Regions from separate parts of the Streptomyces sp. NPDC002574 genome, predicted to be linked through region 1. Evidence: riboswitches for the same ligand, from Rfam matches in the RefSeq annotation. Region 1 holds a riboswitch; the other holds the start of a gene.

What was found. A riboswitch is a leader RNA that binds a small molecule or an ion and turns the genes downstream of it on or off. The one in region 1 is predicted to bind S-adenosylmethionine.
Region 2: another riboswitch for S-adenosylmethionine. It lies ahead of ACFYXS_RS24095 (aminotransferase class V-fold PLP-dependent enzyme); the one in region 1 lies ahead of thrC (threonine synthase).

What each region holds. Positions count from the first base shown of each region.
Region 1 is NZ_JBIARB010000007.1:85,479-94,201, forward strand. It holds gene ACFYXS_RS17845 (maleylpyruvate isomerase family mycothiol-dependent enzyme) at 1-353, opposite strand, end outside; gene ACFYXS_RS17850 (hypothetical protein) at 394-1,071, opposite strand; gene ACFYXS_RS17855 (copper homeostasis protein CutC) at 1,131-1,838, shown strand; gene groL (chaperonin GroEL) at 1,941-3,563, opposite strand; gene ACFYXS_RS17865 (cold-shock protein) at 3,930-4,136, opposite strand; gene ACFYXS_RS17870 (ubiquitin-like small modifier protein 1) at 4,563-4,841, opposite strand; gene thrC (threonine synthase) at 4,892-6,184, opposite strand; SAM riboswitch class I at 6,203-6,330, opposite strand; gene ACFYXS_RS17880 (glucosyl-3-phosphoglycerate synthase) at 6,499-7,467, shown strand; gene ACFYXS_RS17885 (trehalose-6-phosphate synthase) at 7,708-8,723, shown strand, end outside.
Region 2 is NZ_JBIARB010000009.1:340,877-349,599, forward strand. It holds gene ACFYXS_RS24075 (NYN domain-containing protein) at 1-355, opposite strand, end outside; gene ACFYXS_RS24080 (hypothetical protein) at 445-693, opposite strand; gene ACFYXS_RS24085 (rhomboid family intramembrane serine protease) at 809-1,588, shown strand; gene ACFYXS_RS24090 (Lrp/AsnC ligand binding domain-containing protein) at 1,585-1,866, shown strand; gene ACFYXS_RS24095 (aminotransferase class V-fold PLP-dependent enzyme) at 1,898-3,232, opposite strand; SAM riboswitch class IV at 3,388-3,504, opposite strand; gene trpD (anthranilate phosphoribosyltransferase) at 3,669-4,733, opposite strand; gene ACFYXS_RS24105 (cytochrome bc complex cytochrome b subunit) at 4,882-6,519, opposite strand; gene ACFYXS_RS24110 (Rieske 2Fe-2S domain-containing protein) at 6,516-7,556, opposite strand; gene ACFYXS_RS24115 (c-type cytochrome) at 7,565-8,374, opposite strand; gene ACFYXS_RS24120 (heme-copper oxidase subunit III) at 8,455-8,723, opposite strand, start outside.

The DNA of each region.
Region 1 (8,723 bases):
ACATGGTTGAGGGCGCCGCGGACCCCGCCTCCCGGCGGGGTCCAGTGGTGCATGACCTGCGAGCGCAGCCCGGCGACGAGCACGTCCTCCGGCAGCGCGGCGTCACGGGCGGCGACTGCGTCGGACAGCCGGGTGAAGTCGTAGTCGCAGGCGCGCAGTTCGGCCATGAACTCGTCCTCCGTGTAGCGCGCCGCCATGGTCATGTGGGCGACGACCTCGCGCACCCGCCAGCCCTCGCAGAGCGAGGGGGTGTCCCACTGCTCCTTGCCCGCTCCGCCCGCTCCGTCGAGGAGGTCGGCGAGGGAGAGGTACGCGGCGGTGACGGCGGAGCGCAGTGCGGTGTCATCGGTCATGGCGGTTCTGCCTTCCGGTGGGTGCGGTGAACGGCACGTCTCAAGGGGCAGACCGGTCCCGCGGCGCGGAGTCATCGGCGGAGAGCAGGAGTTCCAGTTCGGTGGTGAGGTTGCGGCGGGCGGTGTCCTCCCACCGCTCGTAGCCGATGGTGGTGCGGAACAGCCGCGGCAGCGCGAGGAGCTGGCGCAGCACACCGGCGCGTCCGGCCCGGAAGGCGTCGTCGGGGACGAAGCCGTACTCGTCGCGGACGGCGGCGGCGTAGGCGGCGTACGCGACGGGGTCGCCGGCCAGGACCGCGAGGTCGGCGTCGCACAGCACCTGGCCGTTGCGGTCGCCGTCGCCGGGGTGGTGGGTGACGGTGAGCCGGACGAGGCGCACGACCTCGGCGGTGATGGTGTCGGGGACGCCCGCCTCGGGGAGCGCGCGTTCGGCGAGGCGGGCGCTGCGCTCCTCGTTCTCCGAGCGGTCGGGGCGGTAGACGGCGTCGTGGAACCATGCGGCGAGCAGCACCGCGTCGATGTCCTCGGCGTACTCGGCCAGGGAGTCGACGTGGACGAGCACCGCGGCCAGGTGGTCGGTGGTGTGGTAGCGGCGCTGTGGTTCGGCCCAGCGGGCGAGCAGGTCCTCGCCGTAGGGCCTCGGGTCGACGGACTCGGTCTGGCAGCGGCGCAGCAGCGCGCTCCAGTGCGTCAGCAGCTCGGGATCGGTGGCGGCCATCCGGCCATTGTGGAGTACGGGGGTCGCGGGCCGGCGGAGGCATGTGGGATCCTGAATATATGTCTAGACCAATTTTCGAAGTGATCGCGCTCGACGTCGACGACGCACGCGCGGCCCAGACGGGGGGCGCGGACCGCCTCGAACTGGTCACCGACATGTCCGCCGACGGCCTCACTCCGCGCCGGGAGGTCTTCGCGGCCGTGCGCGCCGCGGTGGACGTACCGGTGCGCGTGATGCTGCGCGGCCGGGCCGACTTCGCGGCCGGCGACGCCCGGGAGGTCGACGCGCTGTGCGCTGCGGCGGCCGCCCTGCGCACGGAGGGGGCCGACGAGTTCGTGTTCGGCTTCCTGGACGCCGGCGGCGGGCCCGACCTGCGGGCGGTGCGGCTGCTGGCCGACGCCGTGGGCCCGGGCGCGCGCTGGACGTTCCACCGTGCCATCGACCACTGCGCGGACCGCACCACGCTGCGCGCGGCGCTGCGCGGACTGCCCGGGCACGACACGTACCTCACGGCGGGATCGGCCCGCGGCGTCGACGCCGGCCTGGACGTCCTGGTCGCGGAGGCCGCCGAGGGCGTGCCCGGTGATCCGCAGTTGATGGTCGGCGGCGGCCTGCGCGCCGAGCACCTGCCCCGGCTGCTCGCCGCGGGCATCGACGCCTTCCACGTCGGCGGCGCGGTCCGCCCCGGCGGCTGGGCGGGCCCTGTCGCCGCGGAGGCCGTGCGGACCTGGCGCGATCTGCTCGACGCGCCGGTCGCCGTGGGCTAGTTCGCGGCGTCACGCAGCCGGGCCCGGCGCCCGGGAACGCCCGAGGGCGGCACCCCGCACGGGGTGCCGCCCTCGATCGTGTACCGCTGAACCCTCGCGGGATCAGAAGTCCATGTCACCGCCCGGCATGCCGCCGCCGGCCGGGGCCGCGGCCTTCTCCGGCTTGTCGGCGATGACGGCCTCGGTGGTGAGGAAGAGCGCGGCGATGGAAGCCGCGTTCTGCAGCGCGGAGCGCGTCACCTTGGCCGGGTCGATGATGCCCTCGGCGATCAGGTCGACGTACTCGCCGGTCGCGGCGTTGAGGCCGTGACCCGGGGTGAGGTTGCGGACCTTCTCCACCACGACGCCGCCCTCGAGGCCGGCGTTGACCGCGATCTGCTTCAGCGGGGCCTCCAGGGCCAGCTTCACGATCGCCGCACCGGTGGCCTCGTCGCCGTCGAGCTCGAGCTTCTCGAAGACGTTGGACGCCTGGAGCAGAGCCACGCCACCACCGGCGACGATGCCCTCCTCGACGGCGGCCTTGGCGTTGCGCACCGCGTCCTCGATGCGGTGCTTGCGCTCCTTGAGCTCGACCTCGGTGGCCGCGCCGGCCTTGATGACGGCCACGCCGCCGGCCAGCTTGGCGAGGCGCTCCTGGAGCTTCTCGCGGTCGTAGTCCGAGTCGCTGTTCTCGATCTCGGCACGGATCTGGTTGACCCGGCCCTGGATCTGGTCGGCGTCGCCGGAGCCGTCCACGATGGTGGTCTCGTCCTTGGTGACGACGACCTTGCGGGCGCGGCCCAGCAGCTCCAGACCGGCGTTCTCCAGCTTGAGGCCGACCTCCTCGGACACCACGGTGCCACCGGTGAGGATGGCGATGTCCTGGAGCATGGCCTTGCGGCGGTCGCCGAAGCCCGGGGCCTTGACGGCGACGGACTTGAAGGTGCCGCGGATCTTGTTGACCACCAGGGTCGACAGGGCCTCGCCGTCCACGTCCTCGGCGATGATCAGCAGCGGCTTGCCGCCCTGCATGACCTTCTCCAGCAGCGGGAGCAGGTCCTTGACCGCGGAGATCTTGGAGTTGACGATCAGGATGTACGGGTCGTCGAAGACGGTCTCCATACGCTCCAGGTCGGTGGCGAAGTACGCCGAGATGTAGCCCTTGTCGAAGCGCATACCCTCGGTGAGCTCCAGCTCCAGACCGAAGGTCTGGGACTCCTCGACGGTGATGACGCCTTCCTTGCCGACCTTGTCCATCGCCTCGGCGATGAGCTCGCCGATCTGGGGGTCAGCGGCGGAGATGGAGGCGGTGGAGGCGATCTGCTCCTTGGTCTCCACGTCCTTCGCCTGCTCGAGCAGGGCGGCGGAAACGGCCTCGACGGCCGCCTCGATGCCACGCTTCAGGGCCATCGGGTTGGCACCCGCGGCCACGTTGCGCAGGCCCTCGCGGACCAGCGCCTGGGCGAGGACGGTCGCGGTCGTCGTGCCGTCACCGGCGACGTCGTCCGTCTTCTTCGCGACCTCCTTGACCAGCTCGGCGCCGATCTTCTCGTACGGGTCCTCGAGCTCGATCTCCTTGGCGATGGACACACCATCGTTGGTGATCGTGGGGGCGCCCCACTTCTTCTCGAGGACGACGTTGCGGCCCTTGGGGCCGAGGGTGACCTTGACGGCGTCGGCGAGCTGGTTCATCCCGCGCTCGAGACCGCGCCGTGCCTCCTCGTCGAACGCGATGATCTTGGCCATGTGAAGTGGTCCTCCCGGACTTGGGGTCCCCCCGCGGCACACGGCTGCGGGGAAGGATTACTCCAGGACCGCGCCGGCGCCCGCGACGGACGGCCTGCCTCCCGCCGGTTCCTTTCCGGCGGTCGAACGGGCCTCACCCACTCGGTCCTTTGTCACTCTCAACGTCAGAGTGCTAACGCCAATGATTAGCACTCGCCCTAGGAGAGTGCAAGCTGCTCGGCCGGTCGCCCGCGGCCCGCCGAAGATCCCCCCGGCGACCGCCGGCGCCCGGGGAACGCGCGAAGGCCCGCCCCTGTGGAGGGGGCGGGCCTTGACAGTGACGTTCGAGCGCGTTCGTACGCGGCGCTCCGTGGCCGATGCGCGGCGTCAGCCGGCGGCAAGGCGGACCATGTCCGCCTGCGGCCCCTTCTGGCCCTGCGAGATCTCGAACTCGACCCGCTGACCTTCCTCGAGGGTGCGGTAGCCGTCCATCTGTATCGCGCTGTAGTGCACGAAGACGTCCGCACCACCGTCGACCGCGATGAAGCCGTAACCCTTCTCCGCGTTGAACCACTTGACGGTGCCCTGAGCCATTCCTAACTCCCCTATTGCTGGCCCTTCACAGACCCGCACCTCGCGGACCCGGGTCAGACCTCACCCCCTACAGCCAAGGGGGCGTGCGCCGGAACGCGTCGACCGCGGCTGAATGTATCTGCACGGACGCTGTCTGCAACAGGTCAATCGGACGAGAAATCCGGGCACGGAGAAAGGGAAGAACGGCTCGAACGGCCAATAATCCGGGGCAACTCGGGCGGGACATATGTCGCCAACACGACAATCATCGCGGGAATTTGGCGATAAATCGTCGACAAGGACGCCCCGGGAAGACGCTTCACGCAGAGCGTTGCAGGGAGTTGCGAGCCTCCAGAGCAACTGTACAGCCCTTCAACTACCTCTCACGCACACAGGGGTGCCGGGAGCAACTCCCGGCACCCCTGGTCGTCCCGCGGCGCTCGCGGCTCAACAGCCCCCGGCGACCGCCGGGATGATCGAGACGGACGCGCCCTCGGCCACCACGGTCTGCAGGCCCTCCGAGAAGCGGACGTCGTCGTCGTTGACGTAGACGTTCACGAAGCGGCGCAGCTTGCCCGTGTCGTCCAGGACGCGCGCCGAGATGCCGGGGTGGTCCTTCTCCAGCGACTCGATGACCTCGGCCAGTGTGCCGCCGGCGGCGGGGACCTCGGCCCGGCCGCCGGTGTAGGGGCGGAGGATGGTGGGGATGCGGACGTTCGCGCTCATGATGCGGGGTTCACCTTCGTATCGGGACGGTCGGCGATCGGCGGTCGGGGTCAGCCGGCCAGGCCGGCGGCGCGGAACGCGTCGAGGCTCGGGCGGATGGTGGCCGTGGGGCGGGAGGTCGCGGCGACGGCGTCCAGGGTCTTGAGCCCGTCACCGGTGTTGAGCACGACCGTCTCGGCGGCCGGGTCCAACTGCCCGCTCTCGATCAGCTTCTTCAGGACGCCGACGGTCACGCCGCCCGCCGTCTCCGCGAAGATGCCCTCGGTGCGGGCGAGCAGCTTGATGGCGTCCACGATCTGCTCGTCGGTGACGTCCTCGACCGCGCCGCCGGTGCGCCGGGCGATGTCCAGCACATAGGGGCCGTCCGCGGGGTTGCCGATGGCGAGCGACTTGGCGATGGTGCGGGGCTTCTGCGGGCGCACGACGTCCTGCCCGGCCTTGTAGGCGGTGGAGACCGGGGAGCAACCCTCGGCCTGGGCGCCGTAGATGCGGTACGGCTTGTCCTCCACCAGGCCGAGCTTGATCAGCTCCTGCAGCCCCTTGTCGATCTTCGTCAGCTGGGAGCCGGAGGCGATCGGGATGACCAGGTTGTCCGGCAGGCGCCAGCCGAGCTGCTCGCAGATCTCGTACGCGAGCGTCTTGGAGCCCTCGCCGTAGTAGGGACGGAGGTTGACGTTGACGAAGCCCCAGCCCTCGCCGATCGGGTCGCCGATCAGCTCGCTGCAGAAGCGGTTGACGTCGTCGTAGTTGCCCTCGATGCCGACCAGTTCGCCGCCGTAGACGGCGGCCATGACGACCTTGCCCTCCTCCAGGTCGTGCGGGATGAAGACGCAGGACCGGAAGCCGGCGCGGGCCGCCGCGGCGCCGACCGCGCCCGCGAGGTTGCCGGTGGAGGAGCAGGACAGCGTGGTGAGGCCGAAGGTGCGGGCGGCCTCCAGGGCGATGGCGACGACGCGGTCCTTGAAGGAGTGCGTGGGGTTGCCGGAGTCGTCCTTGATGTGCAGGCCGCCGGTGATGCCCAGTTCGCGGGCGAGGTTGTCGGCCTTGACCAGCTTGGTGAAGCCCGGGTTCAGGTTGGGCTTGGACGCCACGTCGGCGGGGACGGGCAGCAGCGGCGCGTAGCGCCAGATGTTGTTCGGTCCGGACTCGATCCGCTTGCGGAGCGTCTCGGCATCGCCGGCGGGGAGGTCGTAGGCCACTTCGAGCGGCCCGAAACAGACCTCGCAGGCGAAGACCGGGCTCAGCGGGAAGCGTTCGCCGCACTCGCGGCAGGACAACGCGGAAGCGGGTCCGAAGGGGGAATCCGTGGACGCGACGTCGGTGACAACAGTCTGCGCAGCCATGTCAGGCGAGGCCCTTTCTCCTCATCTTCCTCACGGCGAATCTCGCCACGAGACGGAATTGGCACCTTCCCCACCTGGACCTCGCGGTCGGCGGGAGGGTTGCCGGGGCTTCAACGGGCCGTTCCCTCTGCCCCTCTGGATGAGCGGTATGGCACCGGGCCCAGGGCCCGTGCATTTGTCGTACGGGGCGCGATCACCGCGGACATACGATGGTCATGCCTCGTGTTGAAGACTGTAACCGACGACCTCGAACCTGGTCACAGGCCGTCCGTCCTTCGAGACGGGCCGAAAACGGGCAGAAACGGAGCGACGCAGTGCTGGACGAGGTAGCCGGCTGGCTGCGGCGGCGGTCCTGGACCGCCGCGCACCGCCCGTTGGGCCAGCTCCTCGCGGCGAAGCGGGCCGCGGGCCCGCGCGGGACGGTGAGCGTGGTGCTGCCCGCGCTCGACGAGGAGGCCACGGTCGGGGCGATCGTCACGGAGATCCGGCGCGAGCTGATGTCCGAGGCCGTGCCGCTGGTCGACGAGCTCGTCGTGCTGGACTCGGGGTCCACGGACCGGACCGCCGCGGTCGCGGCGGAGGCGGGCGCGACGGTGGTGCACCGCGACGCGATCCTGCCGCGGCTGCCGGCCGTGCCCGGCAAGGGCGAGGTGCTGTGGCGCTCGCTGCTCGCGACGCGCGGCGAGATCGTCTGCTTCGTCGACGCCGACCTGCGCGAGTTCGACGCGCGCTTCGTCTCCGGGATCGTCGGGCCGCTGCTCACGGACGGAAACGTCCAGCTGGTCAAGGCGATGTACGACCGGCCGCTGGAGACCGGGGGCACGGTGGACCCGGGCGGCGGCGGAAGGGTCACGGAACTGGTCGCGCGGCCGCTGCTCAACCTGCACTGGCCGCAGCTCGCGGGCTTCGTGCAGCCGCTCGGCGGCGAGTACGCGGCGCGCCGGTCGCTGCTGGAGCGACTGCCGTTCCCGGTGGGGTACGGCGTCGAGCTGGGGATCCTCATCGACGCGCTCAACACGGTCGGGCTCGACGCGCTCGCGCAGGTCGACGTCGGGGTGCGGCACCATCGGCACCAGGACGGGCAGGCGCTGGGTCGCATGGCCGCGACGATCTACCGCACGGCGCAGACGCGGCTGGCGCGGGGGCATCTGGTGCGGCCCGTCCTCACGCAGTTCGAGCGGACCGCGGAGGGGTTCGCGCCGCGGGTGCACGAGGTGACGACGGAGGAGCGGCCGCCCATGATCTCGATCCCGGAGTACGTGCGGCGCCGCCAGGTTGCGTGACGCTGCGGGGGGCTTCAGTGCCCGTGCGTTGTGGCTGAGCGCGCAGTTCCCCGCGCCCCTGAGGGGTGACGGCTGTGCCCACCGTGGCCGCACGCCCTGGCTGAGCGCGCAGTTCCCCGCGCCGCTGAGGGGGTGAGCGTCGTGGCTGGGCGCGCAGTTCCCCGCGCACCCGGAGGGGGGGACCCCCGGGTGGCGTAGCGCACACGTTTGCGGGTGGGGATGCGTGGCTAGGCTGGCGGCATGGTCGCATCGCATGGCGCGCGGGTTCTGGTGGCGTCCAATCGCGGGCCCGTCTCGTACAGCCTCCGGGAGGACGGGAGGCTGGAGTCGCGCCGCGGAGGCGGCGGGCTCGTGTCGGGGCTGAGCGCGATCGGGCCGGACACGGACGCCGTGTGGGTGTGCGCCGCGCTCGGTGACGGTGATCGCGCGGCCGTGCTGCGGACCCCGGACGGAGGCGGGCGGCTGTCCGCGGAGGACACCGGTGACCAGCGGGTACGGATGCTGGACATCCCGGCGGACACGTTCGCGTCCGCGTACAACGGGATCGCGAACTCCGTGCTGTGGTTCGTCCACCACCTGCTCTTCCAGACGCCGCTGGAGCCCGTCTTCGACGAGGACTTCCGCGAGCAGTGGGCGGCGTACGTGGCGTACAACAGCGCCTTCGCCGACGCGCTGGCGGAGGAGGCCGGGGAGGGCGCGGCCGTCCTGGTGCAGGACTACCACCTGACGCTGGTGCCGCAGTTGCTCCGCTCGCGCCGCCCCGACCTGCGGATCGGCCACTTCTCGCACACGCCGTGGGCACCGCCGGAGTACTACCGGCTGCTGCCGGACGACGTGGCGGCCGAGGTGCTGACCGGTGTCCTGGGCGCGGACCGGGCGGCGTTCCTGACCCGGCGCTGGGCGGAGGCGTTCGCCGCGTGCTGCGCCGACGTGCTCGGCGCGACGGTGGGCCGGGACGACGGCGCGCTGACGGTGACGTACCAGGGCCGCACCACCCGGATCGGGGTGCACGGGCTGGGTGCGGACGCGGAGTTCCTGCGGGAGCGTGCGCACCGCCCGGACGTGGAGGAGCGCCTGGCGGTACTCCGGGAGGCCGTGGGCGGCCCGGACCGCAAGGTCATCGTGCGGGTGGACCGCACCGAGCTGTCGAAGAACATCGTGCGCGGCCTCCTGTCGTACGCGCAGCTGCTGCGCGACCACCCCGAGTGGCTGGGCCGCGTGGTGCACGTCGCGTTCGCCTATCCCTCGCGCACCGA
Region 2 (8,723 bases), on a different contig from region 1:
GCGGCGGGGTGCCTGCGTCCAGCGCCTCGCACAGATCGGGCTCCGCCTCGCGCAGCCGTCCGGCGACGCGCTGCCGGAAGGCGGGATCGCTCTCCAGCGCGGTGGCCAGAGCGGTGGCCGCGAACTTGGCACGGCGACTCGGGGTGAACCGGGCGTAGGGGCGCAGCACCGCGGGCAGCTCGCCCAGGGTCAGCCCGCCGAAGGCATCGGCCGCCAGCGAGACCACGCGGTGGCGCACGCCCTCGGGCAGCGGACGGTCGAGGGCCTCGGGCGGGGCCGAGCCGTCCGGGGCAGCCGGAGCCGCGGGCCCGGCCGCCTCGTCGCCGTGGCCCGGATTACCGCCGGTCCGGTCCACCAGTCACTCCTGTCCAGTTCTTCGGCGCCTCCCCGGCCCCGCTCGGCCTCTCGGGCCACGCCGCGCCCCTCCATTGTCCCCGGCGGCGGTCAGGCCTGCGCAGCCGCCGCGTCGGGACGGTCCACCAGCTCGACCCGGTCCACGGCGTTGCACCAGCGGCAGCGCACCGACTCGACGGTCTCGCTGAGCACCTCGCGCTCCTCGACCTTGGGCTCCCCCGCGAGGTCCAGGTGCACGTACTCGACGACCCTGCTGGACCGCGTGACGTCGAACCGGGTCAGATTTCCGCAGAGGGTGCAGCGCCACCGGGTCGTGGACGTCGGCAGTGGAACCGTCATCGGATCTGCTCCTAGGTCGCGCGTTTGCGTTCCGGTCACCCTACGGCCTCGGCGGGATCCGGCGCTGCGGCGAGGCGTCCTGTGCCCGTTACACCCGTTCCGTCATGATCGATCCATGGTCATCCCGGTGTACGACAAGAACCCTGTCCGCCGCAGACCCGTGGTGACGTACGCCCTGATCGGGCTGTGCGTGGCGGTCTTCCTGATCGGCCCGGCCTCCGGGCTCAACCCCGTGTACGGCACCGGCCACGAGCTGGCGTGCGCCCAGGCCTCGTACTTCGCCCGGTGGGGTGTCATTCCCGCGGAACTGTGGCACGGGCGTGTCCCCGCCGCGTCGGTCGTGATGCCGACCGGGTGCCCCCCGCCGGGCGACCTCGGACGATCGCCCTTCGTCTCGGTGCTCACGGCGCTTTTCGTGCACGGGAGTTGGGTGCACCTGCTGGGCAACATGCTGTTCTTCTACGTCTTCGGCGACAACGTCGAGAACCGCATGGGCCGGCTGCGCTACCTCGTCTTCTACGTGGTGTGCGGCTACCTGGCCACCTACGGCTACGCCCTGGCGCACACCACATCCACCCAGGCACTGGTCGGCGCGTCCGGCGCCATCTCCGGCGTGCTCGGCGCGTACCTCTACCTCTATCCCCGGGCACGCGTGACCAGTCTCTTCCCCTTCCTCTTCTTCCTGCCGCTGCGCTTCCCCGCGTGGATGGTGCTGGTCTTCTGGTTCGTGCTGCAGTCCCTCGCCGGGCAGGCCCCCCAGTCCGGCCCGGGCGTGGCGTACCTGGCGCACATCACCGGCTTCCTCTTCGGTTTCCTGTGCGCCTGGGGGTGCTACCGGGCAAGGCCTAAGCTTGAGGCCGCAGCCAGGGCGACCCAAGGAGACCTACAACCGTGATCACCGCGATCGTGCTCATCAAGACCAGCGTCGACCGGATCCCCGAGATCGCGCAGTCCATCGCGGCGCTCGACAGCGTCAGCGAGGTCTACTCCGTCACCGGCACGTACGACCTGGTCGCCATGGTCCGGGTCGCCCAGCACGACCAGCTCGCGGACGTCATCCCCGGCCGCATCAGCAAGATCCCGGGCGTCGAGGCCACCGACACGCACGTGGCCTTCCGCACCTACTCCCAGCACGACCTCGAGGCCGCCTTCGCCATCGGCCTCGACTCCTAGGTTCCCGGCAGCCGGCGCCCCCGGCGCGCCGCTACGCGGGAACGCAGCGGCCGTTCTCGGTGCGGTAGCGCCACTGGGCGCCGTCGGTGACGAGGCCGGCGACGGCGGTGAGGAAGCGCTCGACGTGCTCGTCGGGGGTGCCCGCGCCGAAGGAGACGCGGACGGCGTTGAGGGTGGTGTCGCCCCCGCAGTCGCCCGGTTCCGTGTGGTCGCCGAGCAGGGTTCGGACCAGGGGATGGGCACAGAACAGCCCGTCGCGGACGCCGATGCCGTACTCGGCGGACAGCGCCGCGGCGAAATGGGAGCTGTTCCAGCCGTCGACCACGAAGGACAGGACGCCCACCCGCGGGGCGTCCTCGCCGAACAGCGAGAGCACCCGCACCTGCGGGATCCCCGCGAGCCCGTCGCGCACCCGGGCGACCAGTGCCTGCTCGCGCTCGACGAGGGACTCGAAACCCGCCTCGCGCAGGGCCCGGCAGGCTGAGGCGATGGCGTAGACGCCGATGACGTTGGGCGAACCGGCCTCGTGGCGGGCCTCCGTGGTGTGCCAGTCCACGTCGACGCCGCCGTCCTCGCGGCGGGTCACGCGCCGGGAGGCGCCGCCTCCCGCGAGATAGGGCTCGGCCTCGCGGAGCCAGTCGGCGCGGCCGGCCAGGACGCCGGAGCCGAAGGGCGCGTAGAGCTTGTGCCCGGAGAAGGCGACCCAGTCCACGTCGAGCGCCTCCACGTCGACGGGGTGGTGCGGCGCGAGCTGCGCGGCGTCCAGGACGATGCGCGCACCGTGCGCGTGGGCCGCGGCCGCCAGCTCGCGCACCGGCCAGAGCTCACCGGTCACATTGGACGCACCCGTCACGCAGACCAGCGCCGGACCCGGCGACCGACGCGCGGCGAGCGCGCGCTCCAGTACGGCCACGGCCTCCGCGGGGGTCCGGGGCGCGCTCAGGTAGGTGACGTCGCCGTCCCGCCAGGGCAGCAGCGAGGCGTGGTGCTCGGTCTCGAAAACGAAGACGCGGGTGCCGTCGGGCACGACGGACGCCAGCAGGTTGAGCGAATCCGTGGTCGACCGGGTGAAGACCACCTGGTCGTCGGCCCGACAGCCGAGGAAGGCGGCCACCTCCGCGCGGCTCTGCTCGAACAGGTCGGTCGACAGCTGCGAGAGGTAGCCCGCGCCCCGGTGCACGCTGCCGTAGTAGGGCGCGTACGCGGCCACGTCGTCCCACACCCGCTGCAGCGCGGGCGCGCTCGCGGCGTAGTCGAGGGCGGCGTAGGCGACCTCGCCGCCGGTGACCAGCGGGACGAGGACGTCACGGCCGAGGACGGGCAGCGGGGTGGTGGTGCGGACGGTCGCGGCAGAGTGCACGGACATGGCGAAGTCTCCTGTGGGCAGGGGGAAGCGACAGGGCGTCAGGGATGACGGGAAAGCCCTCGCGGCGCCGGACGGCACACGGCCGCGCGCCCGGGGAGGGTGGAAAGGGGCCTTCGGGCCCTAGCGCATTCGCTTGCTCATGGAAGAACTCCTCATGACCGTGCTTGCCGCGGACCTCGCTGCCTGCGGCCTGGTCATCACCCGGGGCACCCCGCCACGGAAGGAGGGTTGCCGGACAGCGGGCCGGGGCCGTGTCGCTGTCACTCGTGACCTGCGCAGCATCCTGCCACAGACGCCCGGCGCCGCAAGCCGCGGTCCGCATCCCGGACATCGCGCGCCGGCACCCGGGCCGTCGGCCGTGGCCGTGGCCGTGGCCGGGCAACGCGCGAGGGCCGGGGCACCCGGCCCCGGCCCTCGCGTACGAACGTCCGCGCGGCTACGCGTGCGTGGCCGCCGCCCACCGTTCCAGGGTCTTCGCGGCCGCGCCCGAGTCGATGGACTCCGCCGCCCGTACCATCCCCGCGGCGATCCGCTCCGTCAAGGTGCCCTCCGCGGCCTCCAGCGCCACCAGCGCGGCAGCGGAGTTGAGCAGGACGGCGTCCCGCACCGGCCCGGTCTCGCCGGCCAGCAGCCGGCGCGCCACATCGGCGTTGTAGGCCGCGTCGGCACCCCGCAACGCCTCGATCTCCACCAGCTCGATGCCGACGTCGCGCGGGTCGAAGGGGACCTGCTCCACGGTGCCTTCGCGCACGATCCACACCTGGGAGGTGGAGGTGACCGTCAGCTCGTCCAGTCCGTCGTCGCCCCGGAACACCAGCGCGGAGGAGCCGCGCCGCGCCAGTACGCCCGCGATCAGACCCGCCATCCGGGTGTCGAAGCAGCCGACCGCGGACGCCCCGACGCGGGCCGGATTGGTCAGCGGGCCGAGGATGTTGAAGGAGGTCGGCACCCCCAGGTCGCGCCGCGCCGAGGCCACGTAGCGCATCGCGGGGTGGAACTTGGCGGCGAAGCAGAAGGTGATGCCGGTCTCCTCGGCCACCCGGGCGACGCGGTCGGGCGACAGGTCCAGGTTGATGCCCAGTTTCTCCAGCACGTCGGAGGCCCCGCTGGCGCTGCTGGCCGCGCGGTTGCCGTGCTTGACGACCTTGGTCCCGGTCCCCGCGATGACGATGGCGGACATCGTCGAGATGTTGACGGTCCTGGCCCGGTCGCCACCGGTGCCCACGATGTCGACGGCCGGCCCGGGGATGTCGAGCGGCTGCGCGTGCGCGTACATCGACTCGACGAGGCCCGTGACCTCGTCGACCGTCTCGCCCTTGGCCCGCAGCGCCACCATGAAGCCGGCGATCTGGGCGTCGGAGGCCCCGCCGCTCATGATGCGGTCCATCGCCCAGGCGGTCTCCGCGGTGCTCAGGTCCTGCCCCGCCAGCAGGGCTCCCAGGATCCCGGGCCAGGAGCGGCCCGCCGCGGTGTCGCCTCCAGCGGGGTTCACAACGCTCATGGTCCACACTCCGGGTGGTCTGACGTGCAATGGACGGGCAATGGACTTCCTCGCCCCCACCCTATCGGCGCGAGGGAACGGGAAAGGGCCCCGTCCATCGGATGAACTCCGACGAACAGGGCCCTTCCCGGTGGCACAGCTTCCGGGATCAGTGGTGGCCGTGGCCGCTCGTGATCTCCTCGTACTCCTCGGCCGACGGCTTGGGGATCTGGGTGCCCTCGCCGTAGTAGCCGCGCGACAGCCTCGCGCGCAGTCGCGTGGTGAGACCGACCTTCTTCTCCACGCCGTTCTCGTCCGTGGCCGGGCCGATGGCCAGCGGCTCCGGCTGCTCGTGCGAGGTGAGCGTGAACAGCTTGGACTGGTCCAGCGGCTCGTGGATCTCGATGAACTCACCGTGCGGCAGCCGCTTGATGATGCCGGTCTCACGACCGTGCAGCACCTTGTCGCGGTCGCGCCGCTGCAGGCCCAGGCAGATCCGCTTCGTGATGAAGAAGACCAGCACCGGCAGCACGAAGAAGGAGATCCGGACCACCCAGGTGATCGCGTTGATCGACAGGTGGAACCGGGTGGCGAACAGGTCGTTGCCACCACCGACCAGCAGGATCAGGTAGAGGCTGATCCAGGCCGCGCCGATGCCGGTGCGGACCGGGCGGTTGCGCGGGCGGTCGAGCAGGTGGTGTTCGCGCTTGTCACCAGTGACCCACGACTCCAGGAACGGGTAGACGCCCATGAAGCCCAGGACCATGGGGAAGATCACCAGCGGGATGAAGACGCCCAGGACGAGGGTGTGGCCCCACAGGCTGATCTCCCAGCCCGGCATGATGCGGATCAGGCCCTCGGAGAAGCCCATGTACCAGTCGGGCTGCGCGTCGGTCGACACCTGGTCCGGCCGGTACGGGCCGTACGCCCAGACCGGGTTGACGGACACCAGCGCGGACATGGCCGCGATGACGCCGAAGACCAGGAAGAAGAAGCCGCCCGCCTTCGCGGTGTAGACCGGCAGCAGCGGCATGCCGACCACGTTCTTCTCGGTCTTGCCGGGACCGGGGAACTGCGTGTGCTTGTGGTAGAAGACCAGGATCAGGTGGGCCACCAGCAGGCCCGCCATGATGCCCGGGATCAGCAGCACGTGGATCGTGTAGAACCGCGGCACGATGTCGTGCCCCGGGAACTCCCCGCCGAAGAGGAAGAACGACAGGTACGTGCCCACGATCGGCACGGACAGGACCGCGCCCTCCATGAAGCGGATACCGGTGCCCGACAGCAGGTCGTCCGGCAGCGAGTAGCCCATGAAGCCGTCGAACATGCCGAGGAACAGCAGCAGGAAGCCGAAGAGCCAGTTGACCTCGCGCGGCTTGCGGAAGGCGCCGGTGAAGAAGACGCGCATCATGTGCACGAGCATCGCGGCCACGAAGACGATGGCCGCCCAGTGGTGGATCTGCCGGACCAGCAGACCGCCGCGCACGTCGAAGCTGATGTGCAGCGTCGAGGCGTACGCCTCGGACATCCTGATGCCCTGCAGCGGGGTGTACGAGCCGTCGTAGACGACCTCGTTCATCGCCGGGTGGAAGAACAGCGTCAGGTAGACACCGGTCAGGATGACGATGATGAAGCTGTAGAGGGAGATCTCGCCCAGCATGAAGGACCAGTGGTCCGGGAAGATCTTCCGCATGTTGGCCTTGGCCAGGCTGAAGATGCCCAGCCGGCCGTCCGCCCAGTCGGCGACACGCTCACCCGCGGGCGCCTTGCCGCGCGGCTTGGCGCTCACGCTCTCGTTGGTACTCATCCACGCTCCCAGAAGGCAGGGCCCACGGGCTCTTCGAAGTCGCCGAGCGCCTCGAGGTAGCCCTCGTCGTTCACGCTGATCCGCAGCTGCGGCAGAGCGTGGCCCGCCGGGCCGAAGATCACCCGGGCACCGTCGGACAGGTCGAACGTCGACTGGTGGCAGGGGCAGAGCACGTGGTGCGTCTGCTGCTCGTACAGGCTGATCGGGCAGCCGACGTGGGTGCAGATCTTCGAGTAGGCCAGGATGCCCTGGTGCGCCCAGTCGCGCGCCCGCTTGTCCTTGATGTCCTCCGGCTCGATGCGGACGATCATCAGCGCGGACTTGGCGATCTGCTCCTGGAAGTCCTCCTGGTCCTCCTCCAGCCCCTCGGGCACGGCGAAGGTCAGGGAACCGACGGCGACGTCCTCGGGACGCAGCGGCTGGTTGGTGTTCTGGTTGACCAGCAGCTTGCCCTTGGCCCACAGGGTGTGGCGGAGCTTCTCCTCCGGCAGCGGGCCGAGGTCGCGCAGCAGCATGACGCCGGACAGCGGGACCAGGGTGAGCGCACCGAGCAGGGTGTTGCGGATCAGCTTGCGGCGGCCGAGCTGGCTCTCGCGCGCGCCGTCGCCGAAGTCCTGCATCACCTGGGCCCGGGTCTCCGGGTCGGCCTCGATCGGGTGCCGCTCGGCCGGGCGCTCGGTGTCGTCCATCAGGGTGCGGGCCCAGTGGACCGCGCCGGCGCCGATGGCGAACAGGGAGACGCCCAGCGTCATGCCCAGCGCGAAGTTGAGCGCGCTGATGTGACCCAGCGGCCAGACGTAGACGATCTTGTCGATCGGGATGACGACGAAGCTCGCGATGAAACCGAGCGTGGCGATCATCGAGGCGGTGAACAGCAGCGCCACGGCGCGCTCGGAGGACTTCGCGGCCTTCTCGTCGATGTCCTGGCGACGCGGCAGGTGCGCGGGCAGGCCCGGGTCGGCGAACGGGTGCTCATCCGCGAGGCCGACCTGGCCACGATCGTGAGCCGAACGCTCCGGCAGGTTCTCTTCTGACATGTCCTGACTCATGACTTCTTGGCCTTGGTGGTGTGGGCGCCGATCCAGCACGCACAGACGATCAGAACGCCGAGGCCGAAGATCCAGCCGAACAGACCCTCGGTGACCGGGCCGAGGCTGCCCAGCGACATGCCGCCGGGGCTCGGTGCCTTGTCGCCGTTGACGGCGTTCAGGTAGGCGATGATGTCGCGCTTGTTCTGCTCGGGCATCGTGCTGTTGGGGAACGACGGCATGTTCTGCGGGCCGGTGAGCATGGCCTCGTACATGTGCTTGTTGCTCACGCCCGAGAGGGACGGGGCGTACTTGCCGTTCGTCAGGGCGCCACCCTTGCCCTGGTAGTTGTGGCACTGCGCGCAGTTGGTGCGGAACAGCTCCCCGCCCCGCGCCATGTCCGCGCCGTTCGGGCTGGTCTGCTCCTTGGTGGGCGTGGACGGGCCCGGGCCCAGCGACGCGATGTAGGCGCCGAGCTGGTCGATCTCCTTCTGCGAGTAGATGACCTTCTTGCTCGGAACCTGCGCGCCGGGCTGCTGGGCCGGCATGCGGCCGGTGCCGACCTGGAAGTCCACGGCCGCGGAGCCGACGCCCACCAGGCTGGGGCCGTCACTGCTTCCCTGGCCCGACGTACCGTGGCAGCTGGAGCAACCGACGGAGTACAGCTTCTTGCCCTCTTCGATGGCGAGGGACTGGGAGCTGTCGTCGGCCTGCGCCTTGGGCGCGGGCGCGAGCGCCGCGTACAGCCCCCCGATGGCCGTGAGCGCGAGAAGTAGGACGACAAGCGCCGCCATCGGGTGGCGCCGTCGTGCGGAGAGCTTTTTCACGGATTACCCCGGTGTCAGGATCTCTTGCGTCGATGGGTCTGGGACACGGACCGAAGGCCGCGGCGGTCGCGGCGGTCCGCTTACTTGATCAGGTAGATCGTGGCAAAGAGGCCGATCCAGACGACATCGACGAAGTGCCAGTAGTAGGAGACGACGATGGCGGCGGTGGCCTGTTCGTGGGTGAACCGCCTGGCCGCGTAGGTCCGTCCCAGGACCAGCAGGAAGGCGATGAGACCGCCCGTCACGTGCAGACCGTGGAAGCCGGTGGTCAGGTAGAACACCGAACCGTACGGGTCCGAGGAGAGCGAAAGGCCCTCCTCCTTCACCAGGTTCGTGTACTCGAAGATCT